DNA from 2 places in the Actinomadura sp. B10D3 genome. Region 2 is predicted to be linked to the other one. Evidence: riboswitches for the same ligand, from Rfam matches in the RefSeq annotation. Region 2 holds a riboswitch; the other holds the start of a gene.
What was found. A riboswitch is a leader RNA that binds a small molecule or an ion and turns the genes downstream of it on or off. The one in region 2 is predicted to bind cobalamin.
Positions count from the first base shown of each region.

Region 1: it holds a riboswitch for cobalamin, as region 2 does, so the genes downstream of both, ABGB11_RS05640 (ribonucleoside-diphosphate reductase subunit alpha) here and metE (5-methyltetrahydropteroyltriglutamate--homocysteine S-methyltransferase) in region 2, are expected to answer to the same signal.

Region 1 is NZ_JBDPLY010000002.1:500,099-504,584, forward strand. It holds gene ABGB11_RS05625 (copper resistance CopC family protein) at 1-457, opposite strand, end outside; gene ABGB11_RS05630 (YcnI family protein) at 454-1,167, opposite strand; gene ABGB11_RS05635 (hypothetical protein) at 1,246-1,866, opposite strand; cobalamin riboswitch at 1,971-2,188, shown strand; gene ABGB11_RS05640 (ribonucleoside-diphosphate reductase subunit alpha) at 2,311-4,486, shown strand, end outside.
Region 2 is NZ_JBDPLY010000026.1:63,711-68,196, reverse strand. It holds gene ABGB11_RS31180 (helix-turn-helix transcriptional regulator) at 71-883, shown strand; gene ABGB11_RS31175 (DUF397 domain-containing protein) at 880-1,071, shown strand; cobalamin riboswitch at 1,537-1,714, shown strand; gene metE (5-methyltetrahydropteroyltriglutamate--homocysteine S-methyltransferase) at 1,836-4,067, shown strand; gene ABGB11_RS31165 (ATP-binding protein) at 4,124-4,486, opposite strand, start outside.

The DNA of each region.
Region 1 (4,486 bases), on a different contig from region 2:
TCCAGAGCCAGCCCGACGACCCGCCCGACTCCTGCGCGGACGCGGCCTTCGTCGCGGACGGCGCCGGCGCGGCGGGCCGGGCGCCGCCCGATGACCCCCGCACGGTGAACGCGTAGGAGCCGCTCACGGGGTGGCCGTCCGCCGACACGACACGCCAGCCCACCGTGTACTCGCCGTTGGGCAGCGCCCCGGTGACCGCCTGCGTGACCTTGTTGTCGACCGCGCGGGGCGGCCCCGCCTGATACTGCCGGTCCGCGGCGTCCGTCAGCACGACGCGCGGCAGCCGGATCGGATCGGAGTAGGTGAGGACGATCTCCGACGGCGCCGCGACCGTCGCGTCCTTCGCCGGGCTGGCGCCGGTGAGCGCGGCGTGCGCCGAGGCGGGGGGCGCGGTGAGCGCGAGCACCGTCCCGGCGGCCGCGGTGCCCGCGGTGACCCGGAGCGCCGCCCGGGTCATGCCCGGCTCCGCGCCCTGGTCACGCCGTACGCGCCGACGCCGATGCCGATCACGCCCACCGCGAGGCCGGCGCCGCCGAGCAGCCGCGCCGTCCCGTCATCGGCGGACGCCGCGGGCCCGCTCGCCGAGACGGGCTTCACCTGGGCGCTCAGGCCGGTTCCGGTCGCGGTGCCCTCGGGGAGCAGCTTCAGGACCGGCGACGGGTGCTCCGGCTCCGCGGCCCCCTCGGCCGGAGGCTCCTCCCACTTGACGACCTCGCCGCCCGTGTAGGTCTGGTCGGCCTTGAAGACGAGCTGGCCGGTGTCGGTGGGCAGCGGTCCGAGCGAGACGTCGAACTCCTGGAACCGGCCGGGCTCGATCTCGCCCCCCGACCAGGTGATCTCCGTGATCGCCTCGGTCAGCTCGGCGCCGTGCGCCTGGATCGGCTTCGGGAGCTTGGACTTCTTCGTCTTCACCGTCCAGCCCGGGGTCGGGCGGACCGACACCGACGCCAGCGGATGGTCGGCGGGCAGGTGCACCACGACCTTGGTCGTGGACGCGTCGTCGCGCTCGTTCGGCACGCGGAACGAGACCTTGGCGTACGAGCCCTGCTCGGCCGCCTTCGGGTTGACGGTGACGTGCGCGGACGCGGCCGCGGCGAACCCGATCACGGCCATGGAGGCGAGCGACGCGACGGCGCCTGCGCGCCGGGCGCCTGGAAGGAAACGCATGGAGGAACTCCGTTCGAGTCGTACGGGAAAGGCCGGACGCGCCAGGAAGCGGCGTCCGGTGATGTACTGCGCTCGGGCTCAGAGGTGAGCGAGCGCCCTCGAACGCGGCGGGGGACCCCGCCGGACCACCTGGTGCCGCAGGGACCGGCCGGTGGCCGTGATGGCGGCCGGTGCTCGCGCCGTCCGGCGGGGACGCGCCGGCGGCTCGGCCGGCTCGACGGCGAGGAGGGCCAGGAGCAGCCGGATCGGACGGTTCGCCAGCGCGGCGACCTGCCGCGCCAGCGCCCACGCGGCCCGCTCGCCGCGGCGCAGCCACCAGGCCGCGACCAGCGCGGCCACGCAGTGCGCGAGCGTCATCGCGAGGCCGCTCCCGGCGCCGCCCTGGGCCGCCCCGCCGGCCATCGCGGCGTGCGCCTCCGGCATGTGATGCCCCGCCGGCCCGGACGCGGCGGCGAAGAGCGTGTGCAGCGCGAACTGCCCGCCGAGCAGCCCGCCGAAGATCGTCGCCAGCGAGCGCTCATGGCCCGCCAGCACCGCCGTCACGCCGAGGACCGCCGCGAACCCCGCCAGCGCCGACCAGGCCGGGACCGGCACCCCGCTCGCCAGGACGTGCCCGAGGGTCGCCAGCGTGACGCACACCGTGGCGAACACCACGGCGCGCGCGGTCCTGAACAGCGGCTGCGAGGCGGGCGGGGGCATGGCGCCACCATCGTCCCACCCCGGGCCGGGGTCGCGCATCCGACCCGGCGAATCCGCGACACACCCAACATCTTGGGGTTGTGCAAAGATCGTCGACTACATGTAGGGTTCAATCCCGTGCTGGTACGCCCCCGCCGCACGTGCGGCGGGGGCGTCGTAAGAGGGAACCCGGTGCGAGTCCGGGACTGCCCCGCAGCGGTGAGCGGGAACGACCGCCGTCATCACGCACTGGGCCACGCGGCCTGGGAAGCGACGGCCAGTAGGACGCCTTTCGAGGCGGCGCCCGCGAGTCCGAAGACCTGCCCGCACGACCGGTTCGGGGTCCGTGGTCGGCCCCCGGATCGCCACGTCCAGGCCTCGCGGGTGGGCCGGGGGCGGAGCGCGGCATGCCGCCGCGTCCCCGTTCGCATGCCTCCGCGAGGCGGCTTGCGAGGGGAGATGCACGTGACACAGGCTCTGGCCGCGCCGCCTTCGGCGCCGATCGCCGCCGAGGTCGAGGCGGCCTGCGACGGGGTTCCCGGCGTGGACGCCGGACGGCTGCTCGCCGCCGTCCGGGCCGCCGGCGGCGACGACGCCGGCGCGCTGCGGGACCTGGCGATCGGCGAGGCCGCCGCCCTGGTGCCCGCCGAGCCCGGCTACTCCAGGGTCGCCGCCCGGCTCCTCGGCGGCCGGATCCGGGACGAGGCCGCGTCCGCGGGGGTCCGGACGTTCGCCGAGTCGGTCGCCGCCACGCACCGGGAGGGCCTGCTGGCGGACGCTCCGGCGGCGTTCGTCGCCGCGCACGCGTCCGCGCTGGACGCCCTCGTCGACGAGTCCGCCGATGACCGGTTCGAGTACTTCGGGCTCCGGACGCTCTATGACCGGTACCTGCTGCGGCATCCGCGGTCGCGGCTCGTGCTGGAGCGCCCGCAGCACTTCCTTCTGCGGGTCGCGTGCGGGTTGTCCGAGACCGTTGGCGAGGTCGCGGAGCTGTACGGGCTGCTCAGCACGCTGGCGTACCTGCCCAGCTCGCCGACGCTGTTCAACTCCGCGGCCCGCCGCCCGCAGCTGTCGTCCTGCTTCCTGCTCGACTCCCCGCGGGACGAGCTGGAGTCGATCTACGAGCGGTACGGGCAGATCGCGCGGCTCAGCAAGTACGCGGGCGGCATCGGCGTCTCGTGGACGCGGGTGCGGTCGCGCGGCTCCCTGATCCGCGGGACGAACGGGCACGCGAACGGGATCGTCCCGTGGCTGCGCACGCTCGACGCGTCCGTCTCCGCCGTCAACCAGGGCGGCCGCCGCAAGGGGGCGGCCTGCGTCTACCTGGAGCCGTGGCACGCCGACGTCGAGGAGTTCCTGGAACTGCGCGACAACACCGGCGAGGACGCGCGCCGCACCCACAACCTGAACCTGGCCAACTGGATCCCGGACGAGTTCATGCGCCGCGTCGAGGCCGACGGGACGTGGTCCCTGTTCGACCCGAAGGAGGTCCCCGAGCTGGCCGACCTCTGGGGCGAGGCGTTCGACGAGGCGTACCGGGCGGCGGAGAAGGAGGGGCGGTTCGTCCGGCAGATCCCGGCCCGCAAGCTCTACGGCCGGATGATGCGCACGCTTGCGGAAACGGGCAACGGGTGGATGACGTTCAAGGACGCCGCCAACCGCGCCTGCAACCAGACCGCCGAGCCCGGCCAGACCGTCCACCTGTCCAACCTGTGCACCGAGATCCTTGAGGTGACCGCGGACGGGGAGGCGGCCGTCTGCAACCTAGGCTCGGTGAACCTGGCCGCGCACGTGGACGCCTCCGGGATCGACTGGGAGCGGCTCCGCTCGACCGTGCGCACCGCCGTCCGGTTCCTGGACCGCACCATCGACAGGGGCTTCTACCCCACGCCGGAGGCGGAGAAGGCGAACCGCAAGTGGCGGCCGGTCGGTCTCGGCGTGATGGGCCTCGCGGACGTGTTCTTCACGCTCCGCCTGCCGTTCGACTCGCCCGAGGCGCGCGAGCTGTCCACGCGGATCGCGGAGGAGATCGCGCTCGCCGCCTACACCGCGTCCGCCGACCTCGCCGCCCTGCACGGACCGCTGCCCGCCTACGGCATGACGCGGACGGCCCGCGGCCGGCTTCACCCGGACCACTTCCCGGAGGCGGTGCCGTCCCGTCCGGACGCCTGGGAGGCGCTCCGCGCGCGCGTCGCCGACGTCGGGCTCCGCAACTCGCTGCTGATCGCGATCGCCCCGACGGCCACGATCGCGTCCATCGCGGGCTGCTACGAGTGCATCGAGCCGCAGGTGTCCAACCTGTTCAAGCGCGAGACCCTCTCCGGCGAGTTCCTGCAGATCAACCGCTACCTGGTGGACGACCTGAAGGCGCTCGGGCTGTGGACGCCCGCCGTCCGAGAGGCGATCAAGAAGGCGAACGGCTCCGTCCAGGGCCTGCTCGACCTGCCGGACGAGATGCGCGCCCTCTACCGGACGGCCTGGGAGCTGCCGCAGAAGGCCCTGATCGACATGGCCGCCGGCCGCACCCCCTACATCGACCAGGCGCACTCGCTGAACCTGTTCATGGAGACGCCGACGATCGGCAAGCTCTCCTCGATGTACGCCTACGCGTGGCGCAGCGGGCTCAAGACCACCTACTACC
Region 2 (4,486 bases):
CTGTCAAGCGTGCCCGCATCGGGCTACGCTCGCTACGTTCCGGAACGGTCCGCAACATGTGGGAGGGGTCATGCACGCGCGGGAATCGCTCGACTCGACGAGGTCGCTTTGGCACTTCATTGCGGTCCACCTGCGCCGCTATCGCGAAGCGCACCATTTGTCCGGGCAGGCTCTCGCCGACCTGCTTGGGTGTGACCGTTCCACTGTTTCCAGGTACGAGTCCGACCGGCTCAGGCTCAAACGGGAGCACGCGGAGATCATCGATCGCATGTGGAACACGGACGGCATGTTCACGGCCCTGATCGGGTTCGCCGAGCGCGCCGACGATGGTGACTGGCTGTTGGAACTCGCCGAGTTCGAAGCTCGCGCAACACGGATCAGGATGTGGGAGGCGTCAGTCGTCCCCGGTCTGCTCCAGACGCCGGAGTACGCGAGTGCCGCGCTGAACGCTGGAACGGCGGACGACCCCCGAGCAACCGTTGAGCGGCGACTGGCACGACAGGCAGCCGTGTTCGACAAGCCGAAGCCCCCGAGGGTGGCGGCCTTGCTCGGCTGGGCAGCGGTTGAACAAGTGGTGGGGGGCGCTGACGTCATGCGCGGCCAACTCGCCCGCTTGATCGAGCTGAGCGAGCTTCCCCACGTCAGCGTCCGAGTTGTGGAGAAGAGCGCGGGGGCGCATCCAGGGCTTGACGGCCCTTTCAAGATCCTCACGGTCGGAGACCGGGATCTCGCCTACACCGAAGCGGCGACGCGTGGCCGCTTCCTCATGGACCCGTTCGACGTCCAAGAGGTGGCAGTAAGGTACGACTTGGTTAGCGACATCGCCGCCCCGGTCGGCCCGACTCGGGCCCTCCTGGAGGCCGAATTGGAGAAGTACACATGACCCAGTGGCGCAAGTCGAAGCGCAGCGGTACGGGCGCGCAGTCCGACTGCGTGGAGGTTGCGAACCTCTCTGGAAACATCGGCGTGCGCGACAGCAAGGACCCGAGCGGCCCCCACATCACGCTTCCGGCCGAGCTCTTCCGCCAGCTAGCAAAGGCCATCAAGCACGGCGCCCACGACGTGCCCTAATAGGGCTACCCCCACAGGCATAGAGAGCCCCCGTCCATCAGCCAGCAGCGGACAGGGGCTCTCCTCTTTCCCTCAGTCGTCCCGCCAGACCGGTTCGAGGAGGTCGGGGTTGAAGGTCGCCCGTCCCTTGCCTGCGGGTGGACGATCACCGCGTGGAACGCTTCCCGGACGTACGTGCGCTTGACGGAAAGCGGGAGCCCGCCGTCTACCTCAGCCAGGTACCAGCGCCGCCGGATGTCGGCGATGTCGGTCGAAGCGCGCTTGCGTCGGGTGTCCGCCGCAGCTTCGGCCTTGTTCTTCTCGGTGCGGAGAGGCCGGCCTCTTCGGGTTCGAGGTTGATCCGGTCTTCCTGCCAGCCGAACGTACGCGGACCACCGACCGACTTGCCACGCTCGGCGCGGGCACGGCGCGGAGGAATCATCGGTCAGGCGACCTGCCTGGGGGTCGGTAGGGTGGGAGTGCGGATGGTTCGCTCGCGTTCTGCGTGAGCGTCGTAAGAGGGAACCCGGTGCGAGTCCGGGACTGCCCCGCAGCGGTGAGCGGGAACGACCGCCGTCATCACGCACTGGGCCACGCGGCCTGGGAAGCGACGGCCAGTAGGACGCCTCGGAGAGGCGATGCCCGCGAGTCCGAAGACCTGCCTCCGCCCGCGCGCCGGCCGGCGTGCGGTGGTCCGCGGCCTCGTGGGACGGTCCGCGCCACGGCGACGCCGTGCCGTGCGCCCTTCCCGCGTGTCCGCCCGTGGCAGAGCGAGGGAAGCCGCCATGAACACCACGATCCTCGGATATCCCCGGATAGGCCCGAACCGGGAACTCAAGGTCGCCACCGAGAACCACTGGGCCGGACGCATCGACGCCGGCGCGCTCACCGAGACCGGTGCCCGCCTTCGGGCGGACGTCTGGACGCGGCTGCGCGACGCCGGGCTCGGCAGCGTCCCGTCCAACACGTTCTCGTTCTACGACCACGTGCTCGACACCAGCGTGTGGGTCGATGCGATTCCCGACCGCTATCGCCACCTGACCGGGTTCGACCGGTACTTCGCCATGGCGCGCGGTGTCCAGGACGTCCCGCCCCTGGAGATGACCAAGTGGTACGACACCAACTACCACTACATCGTGCCCGAGGTGGGGCCGGGGACGCGGTTCCGGCTGGCGGAGGGGGCGGCGGCCAAGCCGCTCGCCGAGTACCGGGAGGCGAAGGCGCTCGGGATCGAGACGCGGCCCGTGCTCGTCGGGCCGCTGACGTACCTGCTGCTGGCCAAGCCCGCGGTGGACGGGTTCCGCCCGCTGAGCCTGCTCGACGGGCTGCTCGACGTGTACGCCGAGGTGCTGGAGCGGCTCGCCGGGGCGGGCGCGGAATGGGTGCAGCTGGACGAGCCCGCGCTCGTGGAGGACCGGACGTCCGAGGAGATCGACGCGCTCGCCCGCGCCTACGCGGGGCTCGGGCGCCTCACCAGCAGGCCGCGGCTGATGGTCGCCACCTACTTCGGCAGAGTCGGCGTGGACGCGTTGCGCGTTCTCGCCAAGAGCCGTGTCGAGGCGGTCGGGCTCGACTTCGTCGCGGGGCCCGAGAACGTCGACGTGCTGGCGTCGGTGGGTGGGCTGCCTCGCAAGACGCTCGTCGCGGGCGTGGTCGACGGGCGCAACGTCTGGCGGACGGACCAGCGGCGGGCCAGGGCGACCTGCGCCTCGCTGCTCGGGCTGGTCGACCGGCTGGTGGTGAGCACGTCGTGTTCGCTGATGCACGTCCCGATCGACCTGGACGCCGAGACGTCGCTGGCGGAGGACGTCCGGAGCCGGCTCGCGTTCGCCCGGCAGAAGGTCGGTGAGGTCGTCGGGCTCGGGCGTGCGCTGCGCGAGGACGTGCCCGCCGAGGCCACGGCGACCAGGCCGGCGGTCGACAGGGCCGTCCGCGAACGCGTGAAGGCGCTCGGCGACGGGCGGCGGGGCGACCGGGCCGCCCGGTTCGCCGCCCAGCGGAAGGCGCTGGGGCTGCCCGCGCTGGCCACGACCACGATCGGCTCGTTCCCGCAGACGCCCGAGATCCGCAAGATCCGCGCCGACCGCCGTGCCGGGCGCATCAGCGAGGAGGCCTACAAGAAGGCGATGAAGGACGAGATCGCCCGCGTCATCGCGTTGCAGGAGGAGCTCGGGCTGGACGTCCTCGTGCACGGCGAGCCGGAGCGCAACGACATGGTGCAGTACTTCGCCGAGCAGCTCGACGGGTACGCGGCGACCGAGCACGGGTGGGTGCAGTCGTACGGGTCGCGGTACGTCCGCCCGCCGATCCTGCACGGCGACGTAGCGCGGCCCCGTCCGATGACGGTCGAGTGGGCGACGTACGCGCAGTCGCTGACGGGCAAGCCGGTCAAGGGGATGCTGACCGGTCCGGTGACGATGCTGGCGTGGTCGTTCGTCCGCGACGACCAGCCGCTCGCCGACACCGCCCGCCAGGTCGCCCTCGCCTTGCGGGACGAGATCGCCGATCTGGAGGCGGCCGGGATCCGCGTCATCCAGGTGGACGAGCCCGCGCTGCGCGAGCTGCTGCCGCTACGGGCCGCCGACCGTCCCGCCTACCTGGACTGGGCGGTCGGTGCGTTCCGGCTCGCCACCTCGGGGGTCGCCGACACCACCCAGATCCACACGCACATGTGCTACTCGGAGTTCGGGGAGATCATCGGGACGATCGGCGAGCTGGACGCCGACGTCACCAGCGTCGAGGCGGCCCGCTCCCACATGGAGCTGGTCGGCGACCTGCGCGCCGCCGGGTACGAGAACGGCATCGGGCCCGGCGTGTACGACATCCACTCCCCGCGCGTCCCGTCCGCGGAGGAGATGGAGGAGAACCTGCGGCGCGCGCTCCGGGCGGTGGAGCCCGCGCGGCTGTGGGTCAATCCCGACTGCGGCCTGAAGACCCGCGCCTACCCGGAGACGGAGGCGTCCCTGCGCAACCTCGTCACGGCGGCCCGGCGCGTCCGGAAGGAGATCGCGGGCTGACGCCCGGGGGTCGCGTGGCCCGCCCCCCCCGCCGGGCCACGCGACGCCGGGCGGGGTCACCCGCGCTCAGGGTCGTCCAGCGTCTCGCAGAGCTGGACGATCTGTTCGCAGGCTTCGGTGATGTCGGTGATGGGCAGGCATCCGACCGCGCCGGAGCGGGCGCACCAGCGGAACGACGCGGCCTCGCACCAGACGGTCAGGTCGCCCTGGCCGTGCAGGACGGGCTGACCGGACTTCTCGGTGGGGGTGAGGTGGACGATCCCGCGCCGGACGATCAGGGCGTGGAGGTCCCGCGTGGCGTGCGGCCCGTCCACCCGCCAGACATGGCGGCGGCGCACGGTGTGCGGGAGCGGGAGGGCGAACCAGGTCGCCTTACCGGGGACGGCCGGCGTCCGCAGCCGGGACCGCGTGGGGTGGTG